Regions from separate parts of the Caldimonas aquatica genome, predicted to be linked through region 1. Evidence: predicted binding sites of a transcription regulator. Region 1 holds the regulator's gene; the other holds the start of a gene.
What was found. Region 1 encodes LexA, which represses DNA repair genes until DNA is damaged. Its sites were predicted from a motif close to ACTGTATNNNNATACAGT; they were not measured.
Positions count from the first base shown of each region.

Region 2: a site for LexA is predicted at 5,737-5,754, ahead of OMP39_RS09410 (PA0069 family radical SAM protein). Genes of this name have one in related genera too.

Region 1 covers NZ_CP110257.1:1,789,567-1,798,575, reverse strand. Annotated here, with positions in the region: gene OMP39_RS08125 (LD-carboxypeptidase) at 1-833, shown strand, start outside; gene OMP39_RS08120 (extracellular solute-binding protein) at 879-2,693, shown strand; gene OMP39_RS08115 (microcin C ABC transporter permease YejB) at 2,707-3,747, shown strand; gene OMP39_RS08110 (ABC transporter permease) at 3,754-4,920, shown strand; gene OMP39_RS08105 (ABC transporter ATP-binding protein) at 5,012-6,652, shown strand; gene OMP39_RS08100 (hypothetical protein) at 6,705-7,523, opposite strand; gene lexA (transcriptional repressor LexA) at 7,961-8,635, opposite strand; gene OMP39_RS08090 (asparaginase) at 8,778-9,009, shown strand, end outside.
Region 2 covers NZ_CP110257.1:2,075,986-2,084,994, forward strand. Annotated here, with positions in the region: gene grpE (nucleotide exchange factor GrpE) at 1-347, shown strand, start outside; gene dnaK (molecular chaperone DnaK) at 522-2,468, shown strand; gene dnaJ (molecular chaperone DnaJ) at 2,556-3,695, shown strand; gene OMP39_RS09405 (phosphatase PAP2 family protein) at 3,692-4,408, shown strand; gene OMP39_RS09410 (PA0069 family radical SAM protein) at 4,622-5,725, opposite strand; gene OMP39_RS09415 (NAD(P)H-dependent flavin oxidoreductase) at 5,843-6,769, opposite strand; gene OMP39_RS09420 (acyl-CoA dehydrogenase) at 6,838-8,643, opposite strand; gene OMP39_RS09425 (electron transfer flavoprotein subunit alpha/FixB family protein) at 8,770-9,009, opposite strand, start outside.

The DNA of each region.
Region 1 (9,009 bases):
GCCGGGCGGCCGCCCGTCTGCAGGGGCTGGGCTTCTCGGTCAGCCTGGACGCCTCGGCGCGCGCACGGCGCCAGCGGTTCGCCGGGGAGGACGAGGTCCGACTGGAGGCCATCCATCGCGTGGCGGGCAGCGGAGCCGACGTGGCCATGGCGAGCCGGGGCGGGTACGGCCTGCACCGTTTGCTGGATGCCATCGACTACGAGGCGATGGCGCGCAGCATCGAGCAAGGGACGCGGTGGGTGGGCCACAGCGACTTCACCGCCTTGCAGCTGGCATTGCTGGCCCGCTACCCCAAGCTCGTGACGTATGCCGGGCCCATGGCCTGCTTCGACTTCGGCGCGGAGGCCCCCGACGAGGTGACCGAGGCCTGCTTCCTCGAAGCGATGGGGGGCGAGCTGGAGGCGGTGGGTTTCCGCACCGCCGAGGGTTTCGACGGGCTGGAGGTGACCGGGCCGCTGTGGGGCGGCAACCTCACGGTGCTGACCTCGCTGCTCGGCACCCCCCATTGGCCCCGGATCCGCGGGGGCCTGCTCTTCCTGGAAGACGTCAACGAGCACCCCTACCGCATCGAGCGTCAGCTGCTGCAATTGGCCCAGGCGGGGGTGCTGCAGGCGCAGAAGGCCGTGCTGCTCGGGCATTTCACCGAGTTCCGCAAGTCGCCGCTGGACCGCGGCTACTCGCTGCGCACGGTGGTGGAGTACCTGCGACGCCGCGTGGACCGCCCCATCCTCACCGGCCTGCCGTTCGGGCACGTGGCCACCAAGGTCACGCTGCCGCTGGGTCGCAAGACGCAGCTCGTGGTGCAGGGTCGCGACGCCTTCCTGGCCTGGTGACGCCGCACGCGTCGACGACGGGGCGGAATTGTGCAGAATCGCCCCATGATCCGTCTGCTCGCGAAAGCCTGCGCCGTGGCGGGGCTGCTGGGGGGGCTCGCGCCTGCCTGGGCGGCTCACGCGTATGCCCAGTTCGGCGACATCAAGTACCCGCCGGGTTTCGCCCACTTCGACTACGTCAATCCGGCCGCGCCCAAGGGCGGCTCGATCGTGCTGGTGCCGCCCACCCGGGTGAGCAACTTCGACAAGTACAACCCGTTCACGCTGAAAGGCATCGCGCCGCCGGGTCTCGACGGCCTGGTGTTCGAGTCGCTGCTGACGCGCAACTTCGATGAGCCGACCACCGCCTACGGCTTGCTGGCCGAGGACGTGGAGGTCGCCGCGGACCGGCGCTCGGTGACGTTCCGTCTGCGTCGCATCGCGCGCTTTCACAACGGCGACCCGGTGCTGGCGCAGGACGTGAAGCATTCGTTCGAGATGCTGACGAGCAAGCAGGCCGCGCCGCAGTTGCGCAGCTACTTCTCGGACATCGAGCGGGTGCGGACGGTCGACGATCGCACGGTGATCTTCGAGTTCAAGCGCGTCAACGCGGAGCTGCCCCTGATCGCGGGCGACATGCCGGTGTTCAGCCGCAAGTGGGGGGCCGGCAAGCCGTTCGACGAGATCGTCACCGACATCCCCATCGGCAGTGGCCCGTACAAGATCGGCAAGGTGAACTTCGGCCGTGACATCACTTACGTGCGCGACCCGCAGTACTGGGCCCGCGACCTCAACGTGCGGCGAGGCATGTTCAACTTCGACCGCATCACCTTCCAGATCTACAAGGACAACACCGCGCAGCTCGAAGGCTTCAAGGCGGGCGAGTTCGACTACATCCAGGCCTTCATCGCGCGCGAATGGGCGCGGCAGTACACCGGCCCCAAGTTCGCCTCGGGCGAGCTGGTCAAACGCGAGCTGCCCCACGGCAATGCGGGGGACTTCCAGGGGTTCATCTTCAACACGCGGCGCGAGAAGTTCAAGGACCCGCGCGTGCGTGAAGCCATCGGCCTGGCGATGGATTTCGAGTGGATGAACCGCCAGCTCTTCTACAACGCCTACACGCGCGTGCGCGGCTACTTTCCCTCCAGCGACTTCGAAGCCAAGGGGCTGCCGGGGCCGGACGAGTTGAAGCTGCTGGACCCGCTGCGTCCGCACCTGGACCCGGCCGTGTTCACGCAGGAAGTTCCACAGCCGCCGAGCACCCGTCCGCCGGGCAGCCTGCGCGCCAACCTGCGGCGCGCCAAGCAACTGCTCGCCGAGGCGGGGTGGACGTACCGTGACGGGGCGCTGCGCAACCCGCAGGGCGAGGCACTCACGCTGGAGTTCCTCGACGAGTCCGCCTCGATGGGGCGCGTGGTCACGCCCTACATCGGCAATCTGGCCAAGCTGGGCATCCAGGCCAGCTACCGCGTGGTGGACTTCGCGCTGCTGCAAAAGCGCCTCGATGTGTTCGACTTCGACCTCATCAGCCTGCGGCTGCGCGGCTCCGAGGCGCCGGGTTCCGAACTGCTCGACCGCTTCGGCTCCCAGGCGGCGGACACCGAGGGGTCGAGCAACCTGATCGGCGTGAAGAGCCGCGCGGTCGACGCCCTGATCGAGCACGTGATGTCGGCCACGACGCGGGCGGAGCTGGTGGCCTCGCTGCGCGCGCTGGACCGGGTGCTGCGTTTCGGCCACTACGTGGTGCCGCACTGGTACTCGAGCACCTACCGCATTGCCTACCGGGCCGGCCGTTTCGAGCAGCCGCGAACGATCCCGCGTCACTACCCGCCCGAAGGCTGGGTGCTGAGCACCTGGTGGGCGGCGCCGGGCAACCGGTGAAGGAGGGCGTCGCATGTGGGCCTACATCCTCAAGCGCCTGTTGCTGATGATCCCCACGCTGCTGGGGGTGCTGCTCGTCACCTTCGTCGTGATCCAGTTCGTGCCCGGCGGGCCTGTGGAGCAGATGGTGGCCCAGCTGCAAGGGCGCAGCACCGGCGGCGAGGGGGCCGCCGCGGCCGGCGCGGCCTACCGCGGCCGGCAGGGCGTGGATGCGAAGCAGATCGAGGAGATCAAGGCGCTCTACGGTTTCGACAAGCCGGCGCACGAGCGCTTCTGGCGGATGCTCGTCTCGTTCGCCCGCTTCGACCTCGGGCGCAGCTTCTTCCACCACAAGGACGTGTGGGAGCTCGTCAAGGAGAAGCTGCCGGTGTCCATCAGCCTGGGCCTGTGGACCTTCTTCCTCACGTACCTGATCTCGGTGCCGCTGGGCATCGCCAAGGCGGTGCGTGCGGGCTCGCGCTTCGACACCGTCACCAGCATCCTGGTGCTCGTGGGCTACGCCATCCCGGGGTTCGTGCTCGGGGTGCTGCTGTTGGTGCTCTTCGGCGGGGGCAGCTTCCTGGCCTGGTTCCCGCTGCGCGGGCTCACCTCGCCGAACTGGGAGGAGCTGAGTCTGTGGGGCAAGGTGGTGGACTATCTCTGGCACATCGCGCTGCCGGTCACGGCCAGCGTGCTGGGCAGCTTCGCCGTCGTGACCATGTTGACCAAGAACGCCTTCCTCGAGGAGATCCGCAAGCAGTACGTGCTCACGGCCCGCGCGAAGGGGCTGGAGGAGCGGCGCGTGTTGTGGAAGCACGTGTTCCGCAACGCGCTCATTCCCATCGTCACCGGCTTTCCGGCAGCGTTCATCGGCGCGTTCTTCACCGGCTCGTTGCTCATCGAGACGCTGTTCTCGCTCGACGGGCTGGGCCTGCTGAGCTACGAGTCCGTGATCCGGCGCGACTACCCGGTGGTGCTGGGTACGCTGTACCTTTTCACCCTGATCGGCCTGGTCACCAAGTTGATCTCGGACCTGTGCTACGTGTGGGTGGACCCGCGCGTCAAGTTCGACTGAGGAGCCATGACGATCGCAACGCCCTCGGGCCCCTTGGCAGCCGCTGCCCCGACCGCCCCGGCCCCTTCCGTGTCTCCCGCTCGTCGCGCGTGGCTGCGCTTCAAGCGCCGGCGGCTGGGCTACTGGAGCTTCGTCATCTTCTGCGTGCTGGTGGTGCTGAGCCTCGGCGCGGAGCTGCTGTCCAACGACAAGCCCCTGGTCGTGAGGTACGAGGGGCAGTGGTACTTCCCGTTGATTCACAACCCGCCCGAGACGGTGTTCGGAGGCGACTTCGAGACGCCGACCGACTACCTGGACCCGTTCATCCACGAGCAGCTCCAGCGGGGTGACAACTTCGCGGTCTACCCGCCCAATCCGTATCACCACGGCACCATCAACTACTTCGCCACCGAGCCGAACCCCGCGCCGCCTTCGTCGCAGAACCTGCTGGGCACCGACGATCGCGGGCGCGACGTGCTGGCGCGTCTGCTGTACGGCTTCCGGATCTCGGTGCTCTTCGCCTTGGCGCTGACGGCGATCGGCGTGGTGCTCGGGGTGGTGACGGGGGCCATCCAGGGCTACTACGGCGGCCGCACCGACCTTGCGTTCCAGCGCTTCATCGAGATCTGGGGGGCGATGCCGGAGCTGTACCTGCTCATCATCTTCTCGGCGCTCTTCAGCCCGAGCATCACGCTGCTGCTCGTGCTGCTCAGCCTGTTCGGCTGGATGGGCTTGTCCGACTATGTGCGTGCCGAGTTCCTGCGCAACCGCCAGCTCGACTACGTCCGGGCGGCCCGGGCGCTGGGACTGTCCAACTGGCAGATCATCTGGCGGCACATCCTGCCCAACAGCCTCACGCCGGTGGTGACCTTCCTGCCGTTTCGCATGAGCGCGGCCATCCTCGCGCTCACGTCGCTCGATTTCCTCGGGCTCGGTGTGCCGCCCGGCACGCCCAGCCTCGGCGAGCTGCTGGCCCAGGGCAAGAACAACCTGGACGCCTGGTGGATCTCGCTGTCCACCTTCGCGGTGCTCGTCATCACGTTGCTCCTTTTGACCTTCACGGGCGACGCGCTGCGCGATGCGTTGGACCCGCGCACGCCCGACGACCCCAAGGCCGGGCGCCGCCGTGCAGCGGAGCTGTCGCCGCCCGGGGTGGCGGTGTCCGCGACGGCCAAGCCGGAGGTTCGGCGATGAAGCGGGCGCCGGCGAGCTGGGAGAGGGCGTGGGAGGCCGCCCGGGCCGCGGCGATCGCACGGCGAGGTGGGCTGATGGGAGGAGCCAGGCGATGACGACGATCTCGGAGCACATGCCGCCGTTGCTCGACGTGCGCGGGCTGCGGGTGCGCTTCGGCGAGCACGAAGTGGTGCACGGAGTGGACCTGCAAATCTGGCCTGGGCAGAGGCTCGCGCTGGTGGGCGAGTCGGGGTCAGGCAAGACGGTAACGGCCTTGTCCTTGTTGCGGCTCGCGGCAGGGGCGGAGGTGACGGGGCAGGCGCTGCTGTACCCGAGAGCGGGCGATCGGGAGCCGGTGCGCGATCTGCTCGGCCTCGGGGAACGCGACCTGCGTGCCGTCCGGGGACGAGACATCGCGATGATCTTCCAGGAGCCCATGACAGCGCTCAACCCGCTCTATCCGGTGGGCGACCAGATCGCCGAGGTGCTGCAGCTCAAGCACGGACTGACGCGCAGCCAGGCGTGGCAGCGGGCGATCGGGTTGCTGCAAGACACCGGCATCCCCGAGCCCGCCCGGCGCGCCAGGGCCTTCCCGCATCAGCTGTCGGGGGGGCAGCGCCAGCGCGCGATGATTGCCATGGCGCTGGCCGGCGAGCCGCGGCTCTTGCTCGCCGACGAGCCGACCACCGCCCTGGACGTCACGGTGCGACAGCAGATCCTGGAACTGCTCGCGCAGTTGCAGGCGCGCACCGGCATGGCGGTTCTGCTCATCACGCACGACTTGAACCTGGTGAAACGCTTCGCTCAGCGCGTCGCGGTGATGGAGAACGGCCATCTGGTCGAGCAAGGTCGGGTCGAAGATGTCTTCCGTGCGCCCCAGCATCCATACACGCGCAAGCTGATCGACAGCCGCCCGGTGCGCGACGTCGACGAGCCTGCGGGCGGCGAGGTGCTGATGCAGGCACAAGGGTTGAAGGTCTCCTACCCGGTGCCCGTCCCCGGACTCAAGGGCTGGTTCCGCAAGGGGCGCTTCGAGGCGGTGAAGGGTGCCCAGGTGCGTCTTGCTGCGGGGCGCACGCTGGGCGTGATCGGAGAGTCGGGCTCCGGCAAGTCCACTCTCGCGCTCGCGGTGCTGGGCCTGTTGCCGAGCGAGGGTGAACTGGAAGTCTGCGGCGGCCGGTGGGCCTACCGGCAAAGTGCGGATCGACCGTTGCGTCGGCAATTGCAGGTGGTCTTCCAGGACCCGTTCTCGTCGCTTTCGCCGCGCATGACCGTGGGCGAGCTGGTGGGTGAGGGCCTGCGTGTGCATGCGCCGGAGCTCGACGCGCAGGCACGGCGGGCCCGGGTGGCCCAGGCACTGGCCGACGTCGGGCTCACCGAGTCGCAGTTCCCCGGGCTGCTGGACCGCTACCCGCACGAATTCTCGGGCGGGCAGCGGCAGCGGCTGGCCATTGCCCGCGCCCTCGTGGTGGACCCGCGCGTGCTCGTGCTGGACGAACCGACCAGCGCATTGGACGTCACCATCCAGCAGCAAGTGCTGAGGCTGCTCCAGCGATTGCAGCGGGAGCGGGGCCTGGCCTACCTGCTCATCACCCACGACGTGGACGTGATCCGCGCGATGGCCCACGACGTGATCGTCATGAAGGACGGCGAGGTGGTCGAAAGCGGCCCCGTGGAGGACGTGCTCGAGTCGCCGCGACATTCCTACACGCAGCGGCTGGTCGCCGCAGCGCTGCCGGAGGACGCCCTCTGAGTGCCAAGGCCCGGCCCTGGCCAGGCCCAGTCCGGCCACGCCCACCGCGAGCCTAGGAGGTGTGGGCCTCGGAACTGGCGCGCGCTTCCTCGCGCGCCAGACGGTCCAGGGCCTGGCACACCTCGTCCAGGCGGCCGCTCACCACCGCACGCCGTCGATCGTGCGGGTCCTGCCGCACGCGCACGCGCGGCTGCGCGTCGCCCAGGTGCAGGGGCGCGGGCGGAAGCGCAATGTCGGCCTGCCACGCGAGTTGCAGGGTGCGCCCCAGGGGCCGGTTGTCCGTGCGCACCTGCACCTGCGCACCTCGGACGCCCGGGCAGAGCAAAGCCAGCCTCGCGTCCGCCCACAGGTCGTCCCACCGTGCAAGGCTGGGGCGCACCACGCAGACCCATGCACCGGTGCGTCGGGCCAGCCGGCGCAGGCGCCGCACCCCCGCGGCCGGAGCTTCCAGGGCCCACACCAGGAGCAGTGCCCTGCGGCCTTGCCGAGCGAACCAGCGGTCGGCGGCGTCGCAGGCGGCTTGCCACTCGGCCGCCGTGCGCAGCGCCGGAAGGATGGTGGCCCCGTGGTTCTGCTCGCCGCGTGCCCCGGAGGGGTGAACGTCTCCCGACACGCACCAGTCTGCGGTGACGCAGGAGGGCAGGGGACTGCTTGGCGGCAGACCGAGGAGTGCGACGGGGTGGCCGCAGACAGTGGCGTGGCGAAGCAGCGGCCAGAGCAGCGGGATCTCCGTCCACCCCGGGTGTGGAGAGCACACCTCGACCACTTCGCCGGCCTGCCAGCCGCCCGAGGGCAAGGCCTCGTCCAAGGCCGTCCAGCCGGTCGGCACGGGGGCCGTGCCCCCCGTTGCCTCCTCGGTGCGGGGCCGCATGCCCATCCACTCACCGAGCCGGCGCACCAAGGCTTGCGGCCAGCGAAGCATCCGAGGGGGCCGGGGCAGGAGGAAGGGGCCCTGAAGAGACGGGCCCCGAAGTGACGGGCCCTGGAGCGACGGCGACCGCCCCCGCGCCGCGGGGGCCCGCACGTTCGGGACGGGCGAGGCCGCAACCGCGGTGCCGAAGTTGAGGCACAGGTCGAGTGAATGAGATGCAGGCATGTCCAACTCCGAAATATCAAGAACCGCAATGACGTTTCGGCAGGATTGGAGGCAAGGGCACAAGCGCTCGAGAGACGCTTGGCCTGGCACCACCCGCGGGGCTCGACGGCAGCCTTTCCGCTGCACGGCGAGCGCCCGCCACCCGCGGGCGGCACATGAATTCAACCCGGGCATTCAAGCCGGGCGCGCCGAGCCTCGGACGCGCGCCCGGTTCACATCAGCATCGTGTTGCGGATGAGGCCGACTGCGATGCCCTCGAGCTCGAAGTCCTGGCCTGGCTCGACGATGATGCTGGGGTAGTCGGGGTTCTCGGCGACCAGCTCGATGTGCTGCCGGTGCCGGCGCAGCCGCTTGACCGTCACCTCGTCGCCCAGCCGGGCGACGACGATCTGGCCGTTCTTGGCCTCCTTGCTGCGTTGCACCGCGAGCAGATCGCCGTCGAGGATGCCCGCATCGCGCATGCTCATGCCGCGTACTTTGAGGAGGTAGTCCGGGCGGCGCTGGAAGAGCGTGGCCTCGACGTGCACCGTCTGATCGATGTGCTCTTGCGCGAGGATGGGGCTGCCGGCTGCGACGCGGCCCACCAGCGGCAGCGCGAGTTGCGCGAGGCTGGGCAAGGGCAGATTGAACTGCTTGATGCGCGACTCGTGCAGGGATCGCAGTGTGTCAGACTTGAGCCGGATGCCCCGCGAGGTGCCGCCCACCAGTTCGATCACGCCCTTGCGGGCCAGCGCCTGGAGGTGCTCTTCGGCCGCGTTCGCCGAGCGAAAACCGAGTTCGGCCGCGATCTCGGCCCGCGTGGGGGGCGCTCCGGTACGCTCGATCGCGCTCTGGATCAGGTCGAGCACCTGTTGCTGGCGGGCGGTGAGCTTGGGCGATTCGGACATGAGCGGTTCTCCAACGGCGCCCCGCACGTGAGCGGGGCGGCAAGGTGGTGACGGACAGGCCCGGGCCGCCGCGCACACACCCAGGCGCTTGCGCCACTGTTCGGGCATCCAGTATCTGTATTTTTATCCAGGATGGCGGGAAATGCAAAACCAATCGAAGCGGGTGGTGGTGCTGGGCACGGGGGGAACGATCGCCGGCACGGCAGCGAGCAGCAGTGACCACACGGGTTACAGGGCGGGCCAACTCGCCGTGCAGGCCTTGGTGGAGGCGGTGCCTGCGCTGCGTGACATGCCGCTGGAGGCCGAACAGGTCGCGCAACTCGACAGCAAGGACATGGACTACGCGACGTGGCAGACGCTGGCGCGGCGGGTCG
Region 2 (9,009 bases), 290 kb from region 1:
AAATGGCCAAGGCCCGCAAGTTCGCCATCGAGTCCTTCGCCGAGAGCCTGCTGCCCGTCAAAGACAGCCTCGAGGCCGCCCTTGCGGTGGAGAACGCCAGCCTCGAGCAGCTGCGCGAAGGCGTGCACGCCACCCTGCGGCAACTCAGCCAAGCGCTGGAGCGCAACAAGGTCCAGGAGATCAACCCCGGCGCGGGCAGCCGTTTCGACCCCCACCAGCACCAGGCCATCAGCATGGTGCCGTCGGACCAAGAGCCCAACACCATCGTCGCCGTGCTGCAAAAGGGCTACGTCATCGCCGAGCGCGTCCTGCGGCCCGCGCTGGTCACCGTCGCAGGCCCGAAGTGAGCCGGCGCCCTGCCGCCTCGGCCTCGGCCCCGCCCAGCGGCAGGCCCGCCCGGCGGCATGCACCCCGCATGGCCCGGCCAAAGCGCATTTCCGGCGCAGCGGCGCTTGAAAAGCCGCTGCGAAACCACAACTGAAGCGACAACCGAATCCCGGAATACCAAGGAGAACCGCATCATGGCAAAGATCATCGGCATCGACCTGGGCACCACGAACTCGTGCGTGGCCATCATGGAAGGCCAAACGCCGAAGGTGATCGAAAACAGCGAAGGCGCCCGTACGACGCCCTCGATCGTCGCCTACATGGAAGACGGCGAAATCCTGGTCGGCGCGCCGGCCAAGCGCCAGGCCGTCACCAACCCGAAGAACACCCTGTACGCGGTCAAGCGACTGATCGGCCGCAAGTTCACCGAGAAGGAAGTCCAGAAGGACATCGACCTGATGCCCTACACCATCGTGCCGGCCGACAACGGCGACGCGTGGGTCGAGGTGCGCGGCAAGAAGCTCGCGCCCCCGCAGGTCAGTGCCGAAGTGCTGCGCAAGATGAAGAAGACCGCCGAGGACTACCTCGGCGAGCCGGTCACCGAAGCCGTCATCACGGTGCCGGCCTACTTCAACGACGCGCAGCGCCAAGCCACCAAGGACGCCGGCCGCATCGCGGGGCTGGAGGTCAAGCGCATCATCAACGAGCCGACCGCCGCGGCGCTCGCGTTCGGTCTGGACAAGGCCGGCAAGGGCGACCGCAAGATCGCCGTCTATGACCTGGGCGGCGGCACGTTCGACATCTCGATCATCGAGATCGCCGACGTCGATGGCGAGAAGCAGTTCGAGGTGCTGTCCACCAACGGCGACACGTTCCTGGGCGGCGAGGACTTCGACCAGCGCATCATCGACTACATCATCGGCGAGTTCAAGAAGGAACAGGGCGTGGACCTGACCAAGGACGTGCTCGCCCTGCAGCGCCTGAAGGAAGCCGCCGAGAAAGCCAAGATCGAACTGTCGTCCAGCCAGCAGACCGAGATCAACCTGCCCTACATCACGGCCGACGCCTCGGGCCCGAAGCACCTGAACATCAAGCTCACCCGGGCCAAGCTCGAGGCCCTGGTCGAGGACCTGATCGAGCGCACCATCGAGCCGTGCCGCATCGCGATCAAGGACGCTGGCGTCAAGGTCAGCGAGATCGACGACGTGATCCTGGTGGGCGGCATGACGCGCATGCCCAAGGTGCAGGAGAAGGTCAAGGAGTTCTTCGGCAAGGACCCGCGCAAGGACGTCAACCCCGACGAAGCGGTGGCGATCGGCGCCGCGATCCAGGGTGCCGTGCTGTCGGGTGAGCGCACCGACGTGCTGCTGCTCGACGTCACCCCGCTGTCGCTGGGCATCGAGACCCTGGGCGGCGTGATGACCAAGATGATCAAGAAGAACACCACCATCCCGACCAAGTTCTCGCAGGTGTTCTCCACCGCCGACGACAACCAACCGGCCGTGACGATCAAGGTCTATCAGGGCGAGCGCGAGATGGCCGCCGGCAACAAGCTGCTGGGCGAGTTCAACCTCGAGGGCATCCCGCCGGCGCCCCGCGGCGTGCCGCAGATCGAAGTCACCTTCGACATCGACGCCAACGGCATCCTGCACGTCTCGGCCAAGGACAAAGGCACCGGCAAGGAGAACAAGATCACCATCAAGGCCAACTCGGGCCTGACCGAGGAGGAAATCCAGAAGATGGTGAAGGACGCCGAGCTCAACGCCGCCGAGGACAAGAAGAAGCTCGAACTCGTGCAGGCCAAGAACCAGGCCGACGCCCTGGTTCACAGCGTGCGCAAGTCGCTCTCGGAATACGGCGACAAACTCGAGGCCGGCGAGAAGGAGAAAATCGAGGCCGCGATCAAGGACGTCGAGGAAGCGCTCAAGGGCGACGACAAGGCGACCATCGACGCCAAGACCGAAGCCCTGGTGGCCGCGTCGCAGAAGCTCGGCGAGAAGATGTACGCCAACGCGCAGGCCGAAGCCACCCCGGCGGGGGCCGAGGCCGCGCAGGCCAGCGCCGGTCAGTCTGCGGGCGGCAAACCGGCCGACGACAATGTGGTCGACGCCGAATTCACCGAGGTCAAGGACAAGAAGTAACCCGGGCGGCGGGCCGACCCGCGTGCACACCCCCGTGGGCCGTCCCGCTCACGGGGGCTTTGCGTTTGACCGCCCCACTACGACACCATGGCAAAGCGTGACTATTACGAAGTCCTCGGCGTGGCCAAGAACGCCGACGACGACGAGATCAAGAAGGCCTACCGCAAGCTGGCCATGAAGTACCACCCGGACCGCAACCAGGGTGACAAGGCCAAGGAGGCGGAAGAGAAGTTCAAGGAGGCCAAAGAGGCCTACGAGATCCTCTCCGACCCCAAGAAGCGTGCGGCCTACGACCAGTACGGTCACGCCGGGGTCGACCCGTCTCTGGGCGCGGGCGGCTTTCGCGGGGGCCCGGAAGGCTTCGGCGGATTCGCCGAAGCCTTCGGCGACATCTTCGGCGACATCTTCGGGGCGGGCGGCGGTCGCCGCGGCGGCCCCCAGGTCTATCGCGGCAACGACCTGTCGTACGCGATGGAAATCACCCTCGAGGAGGCTGCCGCCGGCAAGGAGGCACAGATCCGCGTGCCGACCTGGGACGACTGCGAAACCTGCCACGGCACCGGCGCCAAACCCGGCACCTCGCCCAAGACCTGCCCCACCTGCGCGGGCTCCGGCACGGTGCACCTGCGACAGGGCTTCTTCAGCATCCAGCAAACGTGTCCGCACTGTCACGGCGCGGGCCGCATCATCCCCCACCCCTGCCCCACCTGCGAGGGTCAGGGGCGCGTCAAGCGCACCAAGACGCTCGAGGTCAAGATTCCGGCCGGCATCGACGACGGCATGCGCATCCGCTCCGCCGGCAACGGCGAACCCGGCCTCAACGGCGGTCCGCCGGGCGATCTGTACATCGAGATCCGCCTGAAGAAGCACGACATCTTCGAGCGCGATGGCGACGACCTGCACTGCACCGTGCCGGTGAGCATCACGACCGCCGCGTTGGGCGGCACCATCGAAGTGCCCACCCTGGGCGGACGGGCCGAGATCGAGCTGCCCGAAGGCACCCAGCACGGCAAGACCTTCCGCCTGCGCGGCAAAGGGATCAAGGGCGTGCGCTCCGCCTACCCGGGCGATCTGTATTGCCACATCGCCGTCGAGATCCCGGTCAAGCTCACCGAACACCAGCGCAAGCTGATGCGAGAACTGGACGAGTCGCTCAAGAAAGGCGGCGATCGCCACTCGCCCAATGCCCGCAGCTGGGCCGACCGCGTGAAGGACCTCTTCAAGTGAACGCGGGTGGGCCGCACCCGGCCCGGCCCACCCTCGCCTTCTGGCGCTTCGACCTCGCCGTCGCGGCCTTCGGGCTCGTCACCCTCGTCCTGTGGGATGCCGCGGCCCGCGATCTCGCGGTGATGCGCTGGATCGGGGGCCCCGGCGGCTTTCCGTGGCGCGACCATCCGCTCACCTCCACCCTCCTGCACGAAGGCGGACGGTGGTTGAGCGGCCTGGCGCTCTCGGGGTTTGCGCTTCTGGCCTGGCGGCCCATGGGATGGTGGAGCCGCGTGCCGGCCGCGACCAGACGCTGGCAGCTCGCAGCCGTCGTGCTGTGCCTCCTGGCCATTCCACTGCTGAAGAAGGCGAGCCTGACCAGTTGCCCCTGGGACTTGGCCGAGTTCGGCGGCCGGGCGGCGTACCTCAGCCACTGGGCACTGGGACAAACCGATGGAGGCCCGGGGCACTGCTTTCCTTCGGGGCACGCCTCGGGGGCCTTCGCGTTCCTGGCGGGCTACTTCGCCCTGCGCGAGGCGGACGGGCGCCGAGCGCGGGCCTGGCTCGCGGGAGTGGTCTCCTCGGGGCTGCTGTTCGGTGCGGCGCAGACGCTGCGCGGCGCCCACTACCCCAGCCACACGCTCTATACGGCCTGGATCTGCTGGAGCCTGTGCGCCTCCACCTTCCATCTGGCCCACCATCTCATCCGCCGCGCTGACGCCTCCCGGCTCTGAACGCGAGCGCGGGAACGCTGCGCCCCCGAAAGCCTCGCTCCCCCTCGCTCCCCCTCGCCCCCCTCGCCCCCCTCGCCCCCCTCGTCCCCCTCGTCCCCCTCGTCCCCCTCGTCCCCCTCGTCCCCCTCGTCCCCCTCGTCCCCCTCGTCCCCCTCGTCCCCCTCGTCCCCCTCGTCCACGGGCGCTTCCCCTGCCGCGTCTCCCGCTCGTGGCTCAGAAGAGCTCCTGCTGCCTTCCCCGACGGGGAGGCACGAAGGCCGAGGTGTCCAGGGCCGGCGCCGCGCCCTCGATGCCGCAGCGCTTCGCGGCCTGGCGCACGCGCTGTCGCACCAGTTGCGCCCACAAGCCGTCGCCCTTCATGCGCTTGCCGAACTCCGCGCGATAGTCACGCCCCCCGTGCATCTCGCGCACATGAGCCATCACCCGTGCGGCGCGCTCGGGGAAGTGACGCGCCAGCCAGTCCTGAAACAGCGGGTCCACCTCCCAAGGCAGTCGCAGCACCGTGTAGTGGATCGAGGCGGCGCCGGCGTCGGCCGCCGCCTCGATGATGCGCTCGATCTCCGGCTCGTTGATGAACGGGATGATGGGTGCGACGTTCACGCCCACCGGCACACCGGCCTCCCGCAGCCGCCGCACCGTTTGCAGCCGCCGATGGGGCGCTGCCGCACGCGGTTCGAGCTTGCGGGCGAGCGCGGGGTCGAGCGTCGTGATGCTCACCGACACCCAGGCCTGCTGCCGCGCGGCCGCCGAGGCCAGCAGATCGAGGTCCCGCTCGATCCCCGAGGACTTGGTCACGATGGTGTAGGGGTGCCGGCAACGCTCGAGCACCTCGAGCACCTGGCGGGTGATCCCCAGCCGCCGCTCCACCGGCTGGTAGGCGTCGGTTGCGGAGCCGATGTTGACCGGCGAGGGCCGGTACGAGGGCTTCGCCAGCTCCTCCTCCAGCCGCTCGGCCGCATTGACCTTGGCGACGATCCGCGTCTCGAAGTCCAGGCCCGGAGAAAGGTTGAGGTAGCTGTGCGTCGGCCGCGCGTAGCAGTAGATGCAACCGTGCTCGCAGCCGCGGTACGGGTTGATCGACAGCTCGAAGGGGACGTCGGGGGAGTCGTTGCGCGCGAGGAGGGACTTGGCCCGCTCCTCGATCACCTGCGTGGCCGCCGGCAGGGTTTCGAGCGCCGCCTGCTGGTCCAGCGTGCCCCACCCGTCATCGAAAGGCTCCCGGCTCTCGCGCTCGAAGCGGTGAGCGATGCGCACCGGCGTGCCGCGGCCCTTGAGGCCGGGCGGCGACGGCAGACAGGGCGGCAAGCGAGCAGTCACGGGCCATCAGTGCTGTATACCCATACAGTATACGCACTCGGCGGGCGCCGCGAAAGCCGCAGCGCCGCCTCCCGGCCGGCGTCCGCCTGCCCCGGTCGCGTCAGCGCGCGACGCCGGTCAGGGCGCGCACAACTCCTGCCGGGCCGCCTCGTACTCGCTGCGCAGCCGCTCGATCAGCACCCGGGCGGGCACGACTTCCTTGACCGCAGCGATGCCCTGGCCGCAGCCCCAGATGTCCTTCCAGGCCTTCTTGGCCCCTTCGCCACCGCCGAAGTCCATCTTGCTCGGATCGCTTTGCGGGAGGTTGTCCGGGTCCAGGCCGGCGTTGACGATGGAGCCCCGCAGGTAGTTGCCGTGCACGCCGGTGAAGAGGTTCGAGTACACGATGTCCTGGCTCGTACTCTCGACGATCATCTGCTTGTACCCCTCCACTGCCCGCGCCTCCTCGGTCGCGATGAAGGCCGAGCCGATGTAGGCGAAGTCGGCTCCCATCGCGCGCGCTGCCAGGATCGCGCGGCCGGTGGCGATGGCGCCGGACAAGGCCAGCGGACCGTCGAACCACTCGCGGATCTCCTGCACCAGCGCAAAGGGGCTGGTCGTGCCGGCGTGGCCGCCCGCGCCGGCCGCCACGGCGATGAGGCCGTCGGCGCCCTTCTCGATCGCCTTGCGTGCGAACGTGTTGTTGATCACGTCGTGCAGCACGACCCCACCGTAGGAGTGGACGGCCTGATTCACCTCCGGGCGCGCACCCAACGACGTGATGATGACAGGCACCTTGTACTTGACGCACAGCTCCAGGTCGTGCTCCAGCCGGTCGTTGGACTTGTGCACGATCTGGTTGATCGCGAACGGCGCGGCCGGCCGCTCGGGGTGCGCGCGGTTGTACGCCGCGAGCGTTTCGGTGATCTCGGCCAGCCACTCGTCGAGTTGCGAGGCCGGGCGGGCATTGAGCGCCGGCATCGATCCGACGATGCCGGCTTTGCACTGCTCGATCACCAGCTTGGGGTTGCTGATGATGAACAGTGGCGAGCCGATCACCGGCATCGACAGTTGCTTGAGGATCGCGGGTACGGACACGTGCTTGTCTCCTTCGTTGATGTGCGGTGCTCGCCTCAGAAAGCCTCGACCGGCAAGGCCGTGACGCTCTCGCCGCCTTCGACGATCGCATCACGCAGGCCAGGCACCCGGGCCAGCAGGTGCTCGGCGTAGAAGCGGGCGGTGGCGATCTTGGCGCGCATGAAGGCCTCGTCCTGCCCTTGCGCGAGCCGCTCCTCGGCAGCGATCAGCCCGCGCGCCATCTGCCAGCCGGCCATCAGGTTGCCGGCAAGCATCAGGTACGGGACGCTCCCGGCGAACACGGCGTTCGGATGGCCCTTGACCTGCTCGCAGACGAAACCCACGACCTGCAGGAAGGCCTCGCGCGCGGCTTTCAGGCGCGTCAGCATGGCGCGTGCGGCCGGGCTGTCGCGGCGCGCAAGCTCGGCCTCGGTCGCCTCGATCTGCGCGGCGATCGCACGGGCCGTCTGACCGCCATCGCGTGCCGTCTTGCGACCCACCAGATCGTTGGCCTGGATGGCGGTCGTGCCTTCGTAGATCGTGAGGATCTTCGCGTCGCGGTAGTACTGGGCCGCGCCCGTCTCCTCGATGAAGCCCATGCCGCCGTGCACCTGCACGCCCAGGCTCGTCACCTCCAGGCTCATCTCGGTGCTGTAGCCCTTGACCAGCGGCACCATGAACTCGTAGAAGGCCTGGTTCTGCTTGCGCACCTGCTCGTCCGGGTGGTGGTGAGCGGCGTCGTACGCGGCCGCGGCCACCAGCGCCATCGCCCGGCAGCCCTCGGTCGTCGCGCGCATCGTCATCAGCATGCGGCGCACGTCGGGGTGGTGAATGATCGGCACGGCCTTGTTCGCGGAACCATCCACCGGGCGCGACTGGATGCGCTCCTTGGCGTACTGCACCGCCTTCTGGTAGGCGCGCTCGGACACCGCGATGCCCTGCACGCCCACGGCGAAGCGGGCGGCGTTCATCATGATGAACATGTACTCGAGGCCGCGGTTCTCCTGGCCCACGAGATAGCCGATCGCCCCCGGTCCGACCTCGCCCTTGTCGTCGCCGTACACCAGCACGGCCGTGGGGCTGGCCTTGATGCCGAGCTTGTGCTCGATCGAGGCGCAGTAGACATCGTTGCGCTTGCCCAGCGAGCCGTCCGGGTTCACCAGGAACTTGGGCACGATGAACAGCGAAATGCCCTTGACGCCCTCCGGAGCGTCGGGCGTGCGCGCCAGCACGAGATGGACGATGTTCTTCGCCATGTCGTGCTCGCCGTAGGTGATGAAGATCTTCTGCCCGCTGATGCGATAGGTGCCGTCACCCTGCGGCACGGCCTTGGTGCGCACGAGCGCCAGGTCCGAGCCGGCCTGGGGCTCGGTCAGGTTCATCGTGCCGGTCCACTCGCCGGTGATCATGCGCGGGATGTAGGTCTGCTGCTGCTCCGGCGTGCCGGCGGTCAGCAGCGCCTCGATGGCCCCGTCCGTCAGCAGCGGGCACAGCGCGAAGCTGAGGTTCGCGCTGTTGAGGATCTCGCCGCACGCGGCGCCGATCGTCTTCGGCAGCCCCTGCCCCCCGAACTCCGCCGGATGCTGCAGCCCCTGCCAGCCCCCTTCGGCGAACTGCCGGAAGGCTTCCTTGAAGCCCGGGGCCGTCTTGACCTCGCCGCGCTCCCAGCTGCCGGGGTTCTTGTCGCCCTCCCAGTTCAGCGGCGCCAGCACGCCTTCGTTGAAGCGCGCGCACTCCTCCAGCACGGCCTGGGCGGTCTCCAGACCGGCTTCCTCGAAGCCGGGCATCTGGGCGACTTGCTCCAGCGCGGCCAGCTCCTTCATGCAAAACAGCATGTCCTTGACGGGGGCTTGGTAACTCACGGCGACTCCTCGGTTGTCACATCCCTCTTTCGGGGCAGAAAAAAGACCCGGGACCTCGTTCGGGCGCCGGGTCGTGTGCGACGGGTGGGCGGCGGGCGCCGGAACGGGCGGCGCCCGCCGACGGCATCACAGCGCCTTCACGAGCTCCGGCACGGCGGTGAAGATGTCGGCCTCGAGGCCGTAGTCCGCCACGCTGAAGATCGGGGCTTCCGGGTCCTTGTTGATCGCGACGATCACCTTCGAATCCTTCATGCCCGCCAGGTGCTGAATGGCCCCCGAGATGCCGCAGGCGATGTAGAGCTGCGGCGCGACGATCTTGCCCGTCTGCCCCACCTGCCAGTCGTTGGGCGCATAGCCGGCATCCAC